2 regions of the Micrococcus sp. HMSC31B01 genome follow, and region 1 is predicted to be linked to the other one. Evidence: riboswitches for the same ligand, from Rfam matches in the RefSeq annotation. Region 1 holds a riboswitch; the other holds the start of a gene.
The links. Region 1 has a riboswitch for S-adenosylmethionine ahead of HMPREF3105_RS08210 (bifunctional o-acetylhomoserine/o-acetylserine sulfhydrylase). Riboswitches for the same ligand answer to the same signal wherever they lie in the genome.
Positions count from the first base shown of each region.

Region 1 (7,756 bases):
CGAGGTCGTAGTCGGTGCGGTTCGCGATGCCCATCAGCTCGCCCCAGCCGTCGCCGCCGGTGAACCCGAAGTCGTATTCGAGGTCGATCGTGGCGTCCGAGTAGTGGGCCCGCTCGTCCGCGGGGACGTCGAACTTCCGCAGGTGCGCCGGATCGATGCCGAGGTCGATGAACCAGTCCCAGCAGTCCTCGACCCAGCGGTCGAAGTGCTGGCCCGCCTCGGCCGGCGGCACGAAGTACTCGATCTCCATCTGCTCGAACTCGCGGGTGCGGAAGATGAAGTTGCCCGGGGTGATCTCGTTGCGGAACGCCTTGCCGATCTGGCCGATGCCGAACGGCGGCTTCTTCCGGGCCGCGCCCAGCACGTTGAGGAAGTTCACGAAGATGCCCTGCGCCGTCTCCGGGCGCATGTAGTGCAGGCCCTCCTCGTTGTCCACGGGGCCGAGGTAGGTCTTGACCAGGCCCGAGAACAGCTGCGGCTCGGTCCAGGCGCCCTTGGTTCCGCAGTCCGGGCACACGATCTCGGCCATGCCCTCGGCCGGCCGGCCCTTCTTGGCCTCGAACCCCTCGAGCAGGTGGTCCTGGCGGTGCCGCCTGTGGCACTGGGTGCACTCGACGAGCGGGTCGGTGAAGGTCTCGACGTGGCCGGAGGCCTCCCACACCGCGCGCGGCAGGATGATGGAGGAGTCCAGGCCCACCATGTCCTCACGGGAGCGCACGAAGGTCTTCCACCACTCGGCCTTGATGTTCTCCTTCAGCTCCACACCCAGGGGCCCGTAGTCCCACGCGGAGCGCGAACCGCCGTAGATCTCACCGGCCTGGAACACGAAGCCTCGGCGCTTGGCGAGGTTGATGACGTTGTCCAGCGGGGACTTGGCAGCCATGGGGGCATCACTTCCGTACTCATCGGCGGGGCGGGAGGGGATCACGACGACGACGGCACCCGGCCGCCTTCGACGCGGCGGGCCCGTTCCGGCGCGGCGCGCCGGTCGATCCCGTCCAGCCTACCGGCCATGATGGACACCATGACCGAGACGAACGCACCCGACGCCCAGCCCCTGCCCATCCGTGACGAGTCCATCCGCCTCGGCCAGGCGCTCAAGCTCGCCTCCCTCGTGGAGGACGGGGCCATGGCCCGCGACGTCGTCACCGACGGGCTCGTCACCGTCAACGGCGCGGTGGAGACGCGCCGCGGCGCCCAGCTGCACGACGGGGACGTCGTCGAGTTCGCCGGCGAGGCGTTCGTCGTCCAGGCCGGACAGGCCTGAGCCGACGCCGCGGCGGGCGGCCGCGGCGCCGTCGTCGAGCAGGCCCGGTGCGTCAGCCGCGGGGCGGCAACATGTGGGCGAGGTACTCCTTCACGTGGCCCAGCTCCTGCTCGTTGATCGCGTGGCCGAGCCCGGCGTAGACGATCTTCATGAGGTCCACGTGGGCGTTCAGCCAGGCATGGGTCTCCTCGACCCGGGGCTCGGAGATGATCGGGTCCTCCTGGCCGCGGCCCCAGAAGACCTTCGGTCGGACGCGGGCGACGTCGTCGTCGCGGGTGAACAGCTCGCGCAGCCGCGGCTCGGCGAGCTCCGGGTCCACCACGAAGCCGGACAGCGCCACGGTGCACGCGTAGGCCTCCGGGTCCAGGCGCAGCAGCGACGTGGCCATCGCCATGCCCTGCGAGAAGCCGAGCAGGGAGACGGTGCGGAAGTCCCCGCGCACGGCCTGCACCCAGGCGTGCAGGGTCTCGACGGCCTCGCGGACCGGCTCGGCGGTGGAGCCCAGCTCCCCCGTGACCGGGTCCTGGGAGAGCGGGAACCAGGCGTGGGAGCCCGGCTGCAGGGGCAGGGGCGCGCGCACGGCGGCCACCGTGACGTGCTCGGGCAGGTGCGGGACGAGGCCGAACAGGTCGTCCTCGTTCGCGCCGTAGCCGTGCAGGACGATCAGCAGGTCCTCGGTGCGCTCGCCCTCGGGGCGGGACCAGCGGACGACGGGCTCGACGGCGGGGGTGGGGTTCGCGTTCACGCCCGCCAGCCTAGCGAGCGGCGAGGTCGACCCCTCCCGGAGGTTGACCCCTCCCGCGCGACGCGGGCAGAATCCTACTCGTGGGTAACCCATCCTCCTCTCAGCCTCCGCACGCCTCCGACGCGACCCCGGTCGACGACCCCGCCGCCCATCCCTGGCGCCGGTACGTGGCCATCGGGGACTCGTTCTCCGAGGGCATCGGCGACCCGGACCCGGACCGCCCCGGCTACCACCGCGGCTGGGCCGACCGCCTGGCGGGGGAGCTCGCCCGCCTGACGCCGCCCGGTGAGGACCTGGCCTACGCCAACCTGGCGGTCCGCGGGAAGCTGCTGGACCAGATCGCCGAGGACCAGGTGGAGCCGGCGCTCGCCCTGCGGCCTGACCTCATCAGCGTGTGCGCGGGCGGCAACGACATCCTGCGCGGCGCGGACCCGGACGAGATCGCGGTCCGGCTGGACGCCGTCGTCGAGCGTCTGGCCTCCGACGGCGCCACCGTGCTGCTGTTCAACGCGACCGACGTGAAGGGCACGCCCGTCATCGGCCGCATCCGCGGCACCGTGGCGATCTACAACGAGAACGTGCGCACCATCGCGCTGCGGCACGACGCGCTGGTGCCGGACATGTGGTCGCTCAAGGACCTCGCCCGGCGGGAGATGTGGGCCGAGGACCGCCTGCACTTCTCTGCGCTCGGGCACCACACGATCGCCGCGATGGTGCTGGACACCCTCGGCGTGGAGCACGGCCTCGAGCACCTGCGCCTGTCCCCGCCGGCGCCGCGCACGTGGCGCGAGGCCCGCGCGTCGGACGCGGCGTGGGTGCGCACGCACCTGGCGCCGTGGGTGGTCCGCCGCATCCGCGGCGTCTCCTCCGGCGACGGCGTCACGGCCAAGCGCCCCGTCCCCGAGCCGCTCTTCGGCGCGCCGATGCCGCGGGGCTCGGACCACACCGAGCCGCTGGACGTCGTCGAGCCCTGAGCCCGGCCGGCGGGAACCGGTGGCCGTTTCTCGAACGAAAGTGCCGCGACACGCCGCCGTTTCCCGAACGAAAGTTCAGAGGGCGAGGGTGCGCTTCAGCGTGTCGGCCACCTGGCCGTATTCGGTGAGGAACCCGTCGTGGCCGATGGGCGAGGCGATCGTGTGCACCGGCGGCCGCGCGGGCAGCGCCGCCGCGAGCGCCTCGGACTCGGCCGGCAGGTAGAGCCGGTCCGAGTCGACGGCGGCCACGAACGCCCGGCCCCGGTAGTCCGCGAGCGCCGCCGCCACGCCGCCGCGCCCGCGCCCGACGTCGTGGCCCATGAGGGCCTCGGTGACCACGAGGTAGGAGTTCGCGTCGAACCGGTCGGCGAGCTTGGCCGCCTGGTGGTCCAGGTAGGACTCCACGGCGTAGCGCCCGCGCCCGCCCGGCACCCCGATGACGGCGCCGAACGGGTCCTCGACACCCTGCGGTTCCCGGCCGAACCGCTGGCCGAGCTCGCCCGCCGTGCGGTAGGTGGTGTGGGCGATGCGCCGGGCGATGCCCAGGCCGGCCACGGGGCCGGGGCCGGGGTAGTAGTCGCCACCCTGGAAGTCCGGGTCGAGGCGGATGGCCGCGGTCTGCGCCTGCCCCCACGCGATCTGGTCGGCGGAGGAGGCCGAGGTGGCGGCCAGCACACCCACCCCGGCGACGCGCGCGGGGTGGGTCGCGGCCCACTCGAGGGCGCGGGCCCCGCCCATCGATCCGCCGATCACGGCGCGCCAGGCGCCGATCCCGAGGTGGTCGGCCAGGCGCCGCTCGGCCTCGACCGCGTCCCGCAGCGTGAGGAACGGGAACCGGGAGCCCCAGGGCCGCCCGTCGGGCGCGGGCGTCGAGGGCCCGGTGGAGCCGTGGCAGCTGCCGATCATGGCGGGGGCGACCACGAACCACCGGTCCGTGTCCACGGCGCGGCCCGGGCCGACGAGGGCGTCCCACCAGCCCGGGGTCGGGTCCTCCTCGTGCGCGGCCACGTGCGCGTCGCCGGTGAGGGCGTGCAGCACGAGCACGGCGTTGGAGCCGTCGGCGGCGAGGGTGCCCCAGGTCTCGTAGGTCAGCTCGACGTCGGGCAGCAGCCCGCCGGTCTCGGTGCGCAGCTCGCCGACCCGCAGACGGTGGCGGCCGCCGCGGGGCAGCGCGGTGCGCGACGGACGCGTGGCAACGGCGGTCATGCCCGCTCCCCCGCGTCGTCGTCGCCGCGGCGAGCGGCGGCCGCGAAGCCGCGCTCGAGGTCGGCGAGGATGTCCTCGATGTCCTCCACGCCGAGCGAGAGCCGCACCAGGCCGGGGGTGACGCCGGCGGCGCGCTGCTCGTCGTCGGTGAGCTGGGAGTGGGTGGTGGAGGCCGGGTGCACCACGAGCGAGCGGACGTCGCCGATGTTGGCCACGTGGTGGTGCAGGGTGAGCCCGTCCACGAACGCGGCCCCGGCCTCGCGGCCGCCCGCGATCTCGAAGGACACGAACGCGCCCGCGCCCTTCGGCAGGTAGCGCCGGGCCCGCTCGTGCCACGGGCTGGACTCCAGGCCGGCGTAGACCACACGCTCGACGTCGTCGCGGCCCTCCAGCCAGCGCGCCACCGCGGCCGCGTTGGCCACCTGCCGCTCCATGCGCAGGGACAGGGTCTCCAGGCCGAGGTTCACCAGGAACGCGTTGAACGGGGAGATGGCCGAGCCGTAGTCGCGCAGCAGCTGCACGCGCGCCTTGAGGATGAAGGCCAGGTTGGCGCCGAGCGGCGAGCCCACCCCGAGGTCCCGCGCGTAGACGAGGCCGTGGTACGACTCGTCCGGCTCGTTGAAGCCGGGGAAGCGCTCGGCGTGCTGCGCGTAGTCGAACGTGCCGGCGTCGACGATCACGCCCGCGATGGCCGCGGCGTGCCCGCCGAGGTACTTCGTGGCGGAGTGGGTGACGACGTCGGCGCCGTGCTCGATCGGCCGCAGCAGGTACGGGGTGGCCAGCGTGTTGTCCACGATCAGCGGCACGCCGGCCTCGTGGGCGGCGTCGGCGACGGCGCGCACGTCCAGGACGTCCCCGCGCGGGTTGCCGAGGGTCTCGCCGAAGAACGCCTTGGTGTTCGGCCGGACGGCGGCGCGCCAGGACTCGAGGTCGTCCGGGTCGGTCACGAACGTCGTCTCGACGCCGACCTTGGCGAGGGTGTGCTTGAACAGGTTCTGCGTGCCGCCGTAGAGGCTGGCTGAGGCGACCACGTGGTCGCCGGCGCCGGCGACGTTGAGGATCGCGAACGTGGTCGCCGCCTGACCGGAGGCCAGCAGCAGCGCGCCCACACCGCCCTCGAGCGCGGCGATCTTCTCCTCCACCGGGCCCTGCGTCGGGTTGCCGATGCGGGTGTAGAGCGGGTCGAGGTCCTTGAGTGCGAACCGGTCCGCGGCCACCTGGGCGGACGGGAAGTCGTAGGAGGTGGTCTGGAAGATCGGCAGGGCGGTCGCACCGAAGGCGTGCTGGCCGACGGCGACGCCCGCGTGGACCTGCGCGGTGGAGAAGCCCCAGGCGTCGGGGGTCGGGGTGGGCTGGTCGGTCATGGCGGACCCTCCTGAAGGGTTCAGGGGCCGGACCCGGCGACCCCGCCCGCCGGCCGACGTGCCGATCCGGGGACCGGCGTCGTCGAGGTGCCGGAGATGACCCGGCGCCGTCGAGAGGGGCCGAGGGATCGGCCCGCGCTTGCCGGCGTCCGTTGTGGGGCCGGCCTGGTCGTCACCCGGGGCACCCCACCGCGGAAGGAGGGTTGCCGGTCAGCATGCCGGGGCCTGTTGCTGACTCTCGTGACCGTGCCTCCGAGTGTAGCCCGCCGCCCCGCCACGATTTCGTCACGCGTGTCACACGCGGATACGCTCTCCGCACGGGGCGCCCAACCCGTCAAGGGCTCGACGCCCCTGGACTCGCACCAGGTCAACCCCCGGGGCAGCCCGGGAACGGAGAGGAACAGCGCAGTGCACACCTGTCGCATGGACCACGTGTCCTACGCCGCCGGCCCCGAGGGCCTGGACGCCACGGTCGCCCGCATCGCCGAGACGCTGGGCATCGAGCGGATCAAGGGCGGTGTCCACCCACGTTTCGGCACCCAGAACGCACTGTTTCCCATGACGGAGGGGCAGTATCTGGAGGTCGTCGAGGCCCTGGACCACCCGGCCTCCCTCAGCGCGCCGTTCGGCCAGCTCGTGCGCGCCCGCACCGAGCAGGGCGGGGGCTGGATGAGCTGGGCCGTGGCCACCCCGGACATCGGCCGGTTCGAGCGCCGCCTCGGCCGCGAGGCCGTCCCCGGCAACCGTCGCTTCCCGGACGGCCGCGAGCTGTCCTGGCGGCAGATCGGCATCAAGGGCACCCTCGCGGACCCGCAGCTGCCGTACATCCTGCGCTGGGCCGACGGTCAGGAGGACATGCACCCCTCGCAGGCGGCCGAGCCGCAGGCCACCATCGAGCACCTGAACATCGCCGGCTCCCCCGAGCGCCTCGCCGAGTGGCTGGGCGGCGAGGACGAGGACGGCCAGGTCCAGGACGTGAACATCGAGTACGTCGCGCCCTCCGGCACCCCGGGCATCGTCTCGGTCACCTTCCGCACCCCGAAGGGTGCGATCACGCTCTGAGCGCGGGGGCGGGGCCGGTCAACCGAGCAGCCCCGCCCGCGCCAGCAGTGGGTAGCCGACGAACCCGACGGCGTCCAGCAGCGTGTGCGCGATGACCAGCGGCATCACCCGGCGCACCCGCAGGAACACGAGCGCGAACACCACGCCCATCAGGGCGTTGCCCACGCCCGGCCCGATCCCCTGGTACAGGTGGTACGCCCCGCGCAGCAGCGCGAGGGCGAACACCACGACGGCCGCGCGGGTCGGCAGGTACAGCCCCTCGGCGCTCACCCACGACGACGGCACGGCCGGCGCCGGATCGCGCGCCAGGCCCGCGGCGCGCAGCCGCTGCAGATACCCGAGCCGGTCGACGAGCCAGGCGCCCACGATGACCTCCTCCAGCAGTCCGTGCCGCAGCGCGGAGAGCAGCAGGACCGGCACCTGGTACCAGCTCTCCCCGAGCGCCGAGCCGACGATCGCCGTCGTGATCCCCAGGGCCCGGCCGGCGGCGTAGACACCGAGCGTGCCCAGCCCGATGGCCGCGAACAGGCCCAGGCCCCAGGCCAGGTCGCGGCCGGGGCGGCGCAGGTCGAGGCCGAGCACCCGGAACGGGTTCCGGCCGCGCAGGTGCATCAGGTGCAGCACGAGGGCCACCGGCACCAGCGCGAACCCGATGCCGAGCAGCTGGTAGGTCAGGTCGAAGGCCCAGCGGTCGGCCAGGGCCGGGTTGAGGACGGTGGTCTGCTCGCCGAGCGGGGCCTGGGTGGCCTTGTCGATGAGCTGGACGATCGCGTAGACCGCCGACTTCCCCAGGGAGAGGCCGAGGACGATCGCGATCTCCCACCGCACCGTGCGCGCCGAGGGGGCGGGCAGCGCGGGGGCGGGTCGGACGGCCGGGCCGGCCGGGGTGCAGGACGTGCGCGGGGTGGCGGGCATGCCCCCCAGTATCCGCCCGCCCCCTCTCCCCCGGGCGCTTTCGAACGTGAGGGAGGGCCTGTCTCCCGTTCGAAAGTCCCCATCCCCCCGATGTCACGTTTGAAAGTCCGGGACGGCGGAGGGAGGGTTAGCGTGGTCGTGTGGTCTCCCCGCCTGCCCCCAGCGAGCTCGAGCTGGTCCACCGCGCCCTGCAGCACCTCCGCCCCGGCCTCGACCCCGCCCT
Region 1 covers NZ_KV825210.1:164-7,919, reverse strand. The annotation lists gene HMPREF3105_RS08235 (glycine--tRNA ligase) at 1-883, opposite strand, end outside; gene HMPREF3105_RS08230 (RNA-binding S4 domain-containing protein) at 1,025-1,267, shown strand; gene HMPREF3105_RS08225 (alpha/beta hydrolase) at 1,320-2,012, opposite strand; gene HMPREF3105_RS08220 (SGNH/GDSL hydrolase family protein) at 2,093-2,986, shown strand; gene HMPREF3105_RS08215 (homoserine O-acetyltransferase MetX) at 3,062-4,192, opposite strand; gene HMPREF3105_RS08210 (bifunctional o-acetylhomoserine/o-acetylserine sulfhydrylase) at 4,189-5,556, opposite strand; SAM riboswitch class IV at 5,687-5,802, opposite strand; gene HMPREF3105_RS08205 (VOC family protein) at 5,980-6,618, shown strand; gene HMPREF3105_RS08200 (CPBP family intramembrane glutamic endopeptidase) at 6,637-7,533, opposite strand; partial or broken gene HMPREF3105_RS08195 (hypothetical protein) at 7,674-7,756, shown strand, end outside.

Region 2 (5,477 bases), on a different contig from region 1:
CGGACCTGCTGGACCTGCCGGCCCTGCTGTGGGTGGGCGCCGCGGTGCACGGCCTGACGGTGCTGGGCGCCAACGTGGTGATCAACGCGGGCCTGTTGAGCGAGGTGCCGGCCGAGCGGCTGGGCCGTGCGACCGGGGCGAACTCGATGGGCATGTACGCCGGCTTCGCCCTGGGCCCGCTGCTGATGGGCCTGCTGCGCGACGTCACGGGCGACTACCGGGCCGGCTTCGCGGTCGTCGCGGCCGGGTATCTGCTGGCCCTGGGCGTGGTGCTGCTGTTGCGTCGCCACGTGGGTCGGCGGGGCGCGGCCTGACGCGCAGGGCCAGGACGAGGCCCACCCCGGAGGACCGCGCCTCAGCGACATCACCGCAGTGCAGCCCTGCGGTGATGTCGCAGCGCCGCGGTCGAACGGGCGTACGGCGGAGTGCGGCGCAGTGCGCGGCGGGGCGTGGACGCCTGACACACGACGACGCCCCCGGTCCGTGTGGACCGGGGGCGTCGGAAGCCGTGCGTCAGGCGAAGATCAGAGCTTCGTCACGTTGGCGGCCTGGAGGCCCTTGGGGCCGTCCTGGGTCTCGAACTCGACGCGGTCGTTCTCCTGGAGCTCCTTGAAGCCGTTGCCCTGGATGGCGGAGAAGTGCACGAACACGTCCGCGGAGTTGTCCTCGGGGGCGATGAAGCCGTAGCCCTTCTCAGCGTTGAACCACTTGACAGTACCGACAGCCATGATGGTGTCCTTTCGATGTGCCCCCGCGGTGCGGTGGCGGTGTTGGACCGCGGCCCGGATGTGGGACGCGGGTGAAGCGGCGAGACTGAACCGCTTGCCCAACACTCATCGACGCCGGCGATGCCGGGCTGACGAGCAGTGAAGATGGCGGGATACAGCTTGATCAACTTCAGGCTCCATCATTGCACGGATCTCGCCGACCGGGAACCAGGGGCCCGATTGTTCACCTGGAGTTCGCTCAGAGCGCGCGCAGGCCGTGGAAGAGATTGCGGTGCAGGGCGGCCGGGGGAGCGGCGTCCGTGTGATCCGCGAAGGCCGTCACCTCCAGCAGCACCACCGTGTGGTCGCCCGCCGGGACCTCGGCGTGCACCCGCGTCTCGAGCCAGAGCGAGGAGCCCCCGAACAGCAGGGCGTCGTGCGGGCTGCGGTGCACGTCGAGACCGGCGAAGCGGTCGCCCTCGCGGGAGGCCAGCTGGCGGCACAGCGGCGTCTGGTCCGCCGCGAGCAGGGAGACGCCGATCGCCCCGGCCCGGCGCAGGCGCGGCCAGGTGCGGGAGCTGTTCTGCGCGGAGAAGGACACGAGGGCCGGCTCCCAGGAGATGCCCACGCCGAAGGAGGAGGAGACCATCACCTCGGGGACGCCGTCGGCGAGGCCTGCCAGCGCGACGACCCCGGTGGGGAAGGCCGAGAGGCCGGAGCGGAGGTTGCCGAGGGACAGGTCGGTGTCCCACGTGGCGGTGTGGGGTTCGTGGGTCAGGGTCATGGCGCGCGTCCTCTTCCGATGACTGACGCGGCTCCGCAGACGGCGGGAACGCGGATCGCCCGGATCCGCGGAGGCGCGGTACTTGCCCGTCGGGGTGTCCGAGGGGCCGAATCATCACCTGGAGCACCCCACTACTGCGTGAGAGGGTTGCCGTCCCGCCGGCCAGGGCCGTGAATGACGGGAACTCGTGATTCTGGGGTCAGCCTACGGAGGGGTCCGTGGGGCGGTCAAAGCGCCGCGGTCGCGCGGCGTCATCCGAGCTGCCCGATGTGATGCTTGACACACCGCGCATCCCCAGTCAGGATCAAGCCACTCGAGAGGGGGGGAGCTCGAGACCGCGGCCCGCGGCCCCCGCAGACGGTTCTCTTGGAAGGGATCGGATCATGCGGATGGACATCAAGAAGAAGCGTGCGGCATTGTCGGCCGCCGTGGTCGTCGCGGCTCTCCTCGGCACCGCCATCTCGGGATGCTCCGCTTCCCCGGGCAGCGTCTCCTCCACCGCGAAGGCCTCCACCGCTGCGGCGTCCTCCGTCACCCCGACGTCAGCGGCCCCCTCGGCAACCCGGTCGGCCTCCGCCACCGGTTCGTCCGCGTCGTCACCCGCCGGTGAAGAAGCACTCCCCGCCGCGCTGTTCGAGGAGGACGGGATGACGTTGGTCGAGTACACGCGCCGGCATCCGGATGCGGACCATCTCGACCCGGAGAAGGAGTCCGTCCTGGAGGAGGCGGTCGGGACGGGCACACAACAGATCACCGTGGACGCTCAACAGGGTGCGGTCCTTCGGGTCATCGTGCTGTGTCCTTCGGATGCCACCGGTGAGACGGAGATCCTGACCTCACGGGGTGGCGGGGGAACGAAGACCTGGATGGCCGGATCGGAGGCGCTGTGCGGCGGCTGGTCGGCGGCGACTCCCCCCGTGGATGAGGCGGGGCCGATGACGTTCACCGTCACGGTGGACAACGACAAGCCGTTCCGGATGGTGCTGACCGCACCCTCCGCATGAGGCCGCCATCACGACGGCGGATGACGGCGCGGGGAGGACTGAGTCGCTCAGCGTCGGTCGCGGCCGCGCAGCGCGTCCAGCTGCCGGCGGTCCCGTTTGGTGGGCCGGCCCGCGCCCCGCTCGCGGTACGGCACCGCGAGCAGCTCACGCGGCACGGGCGGCGGGGAGTGGTCCACGTACTGCTGCCGGGCCACGGGGGCACCCACCCGCTTGGCGATCAGCCCCGTGACCTCGAGGATCCGCTCGCGTCCGTCCTGGCGCACCCGCACCCGGTTCCCGACGACGACGGGCGTCGCCGCCTTCACGGGCTCGCCGTCGATGCGCACGTGGCCTGCGCGCACCGCCGCCGTCGCGGCGGACCTGGTCTTGTACAGCCGCACGGCCCACAGCCACGCGTCGATGCGGACGCCGCTCACGCCCGCCCCCTCACGCGAAGCGGGCGCGGATCGCGGCGCCGTGCGCGGGCAGGCGCTCGTCCTCGGCCAGCACGCCGATCCCGTCCGCGACCTCCTCGAGCCCGGTCTCCGTGTAGCGGATGCGCTGCTGCAGGCGCAGGAACGTCACCGTGTTCAGACCGGAGGAGTGCCGGGCCGTCCCCGAGGTGGGGAGCACATGGTTGGACCCGGCCGAGTAGTCGCCCAGCGGCACGGGGGCGTGCGGGCCCACGAACACGGCGCCGGCGTTGCGGATGCGCCCCACGAGGGCCTCGGGGTCGCGCGTCTGGATCTCGAGGTGCTCGGTGGCGTAGCGGTCGGAGACCTCCACGGCCTGGTCCATGTCCCGCACCAGCAGCACGCCAGACTGGGGGCCGGTGAGGGCCTCGCGGATCTGATCCTCGTGGAACGCCCCGGGCACCTGCGCCTCGATCGCCGCCTGCACGTCCCGGAGCAGGTCCTCGGAATCGGTGATGAGCACGGAGGCGGCCAGCGGGTCGTGCTCGGCCTGGCTGATCAGGTCCGCGGCCACCCAGTCGGCGCGGGCGGTGCCGTCCGCGATCACGGCGATCTCGCTCGGCCCGGCCTCGGCGTCCACGCCGATCACGCCCTGCAGCGCGCGCTTCGCGGCGGCCACGTACACGTTGCCGGGCCCCGTCACCAGGTCGACGGGCGCGCAGAGCCACCCGCCGTCGTCGTCCTGGACGCCGTGCGCCAGCATGGCCACGGCCTGGGCGCCGCCGGCCGCGTAGACCTCGTCCACACCCAGCAGCGCGCACGCGGCGAGCACGGTGGGGTGGGGCAGGCCGCCGTGGTCCCGCTGCGGGGGCGAGGTCACCGCGAGGCTCCCCACGCCGGCCGCCTGCGCGGGCACCACGTTCATCACCACCGAGGAGGGGTACACGGCGCGGCCGCCGGGCACGTACAGGCCCACGCGGCCCACGGGGAGCCAGTGGTTCTCGACGACGGCGCCCTCGCCCAGCTCGACCGTCGAGTCCTGGGGGTGCTGGGCGGCGTGCACGAGCCGGGCCCGGCGGATCGACTCCTCCAGCGCCGCGCGCACCCGCGGGTCGAGCCCGGCCAGGGCGGCCTCGAGCGCCTCCGCGGGCACGCGCAGGGCGGGCGGACGGACGCCGTCGAACCGCTCGGCCAGCTCCAGCAGGGTCTGCTCGCCACCGTGGCGGACCTGCTCGATGATCGGGGCGACCACCGGCACCACGGAGGACACGTCCACGTTCGCCCGCGGGATGATGCGGGACAGGTCCGCGGTGGCGGTGTCGAGCGGGCGCAGGTCGGTGACGGAGAGCACGGATTCCTCCAGAGGGGCGGCGGCGGGCCGGCGGGACGGGGCACGACGACGGCCGGGCCCGGACCGCGCGGACGGTCAGGCTCCATTGTGCTCTTCTCCGGGGCGCGTCCGGGGGCGGGTGTCAGACTGTCGTCATGGTCCTCCCCGTCCTGCCCGCCCTCGCGACCCCGCCCCTGCTGACCGCCCTGGACCGCCTCCTGGCGGGCGAGACCGTGCCGACCGGGGTGGAGGGGGACATCCAGGACGGGGCGGCCGCCACCACCCGGGCCTTCGGCGTGGAATGGGGGACGCTGCTGACCGTGCTGATGGCGTTCGCGATCGGCGCGGCGGTCGTGTACCTGGCCCTGCAGGTGGCACGCGTCGTGCTCGTGCGCCGCCCCGCGTTCCAGCACGGCGCCGCCCGGCTGAGCCTGCCGGCCGCCGTCGCCGCCGGCCTGCTGGCCTCCCGGATCTGGCTCGGGGTCATGGCCGAGGAGCAGACCTGGTACCGGCCGGCGTCGTTCCTCTTGCTCATCGCCGTGGCCGCGGCGGTCGCATGGGCCGCGTGGCGCCTGGTCGGCGTGATCGAGAAGGGGATCCTCGGCCGCTACCAGGAGACCAGCGTCGAGCACCGCCGCGAGCGACGCATCCGGACGCAGACCATCCTGATCCGGCGCATCCTCAACGCGGTGATCGTGGTGGTGGCCGTCGCCGTGGTCCTGCTGGGGGTGCCCGAGGTGCGCTCGCTCGGGGCCGGTCTGCTCGCCTCCGCCGGTGTGATCTCGGTGATCGCCGGCCTGGCCGTGCAGTCCACGCTGACCAACGTGTTCGCCGGCTTCCAGCTCGCCTTCACGGACGCGATCCGGGTGGGCGACGTGGTGGACATGGAGGGCGTGTTCGGCACCGTCGAGGAGATCACCCTGTCCAACGTGGTGCTCAAGCTCTGGGACGGTCGCCGCATGGTCTACCCGTCCTCGCACTTCACCACCCAGCCGTTCGAGAACTGGACGCGGGTGGGCACCGAGGTCTCCGGCGTCGTGGAGCTGGACGTGGACTGGCGCGTGCCCATGGACGTGCTGCGCGCACGACTCACCCAGCTGCTCGAGTCCACGGACCTGTGGGACGGACGCGAACACGCGCTGCAGGTGACCGACGCGACCGGCGGCGTCGTGCGCATCCGCGCCGTGGTCTCCGCCCGCAACTCCGGCGACCTCTGGGACCTGCGCTGCCTCGTGCGCGAGGACCTCGTGGCCTTCCTGC
Region 2 covers NZ_KV825192.1:343-5,819, forward strand. The annotation lists partial or broken gene HMPREF3105_RS07830 (MFS transporter) at 1-314, shown strand, start outside; gene HMPREF3105_RS07835 (cold-shock protein) at 525-728, opposite strand; gene HMPREF3105_RS07840 (flavin reductase family protein) at 967-1,491, opposite strand; SAM riboswitch class IV at 1,565-1,684, opposite strand; gene HMPREF3105_RS13565 (hypothetical protein) at 1,881-2,495, shown strand; gene HMPREF3105_RS07855 (RNA-binding S4 domain-containing protein) at 2,543-2,911, opposite strand; gene hisD (histidinol dehydrogenase) at 2,922-4,238, opposite strand; partial or broken gene HMPREF3105_RS07865 (mechanosensitive ion channel family protein) at 4,373-5,477, shown strand, end outside.
Region 2: linked by a shared signal. The riboswitch ahead of HMPREF3105_RS07840 (flavin reductase family protein) and the one ahead of HMPREF3105_RS08210 (bifunctional o-acetylhomoserine/o-acetylserine sulfhydrylase) in region 1 are both predicted to bind S-adenosylmethionine.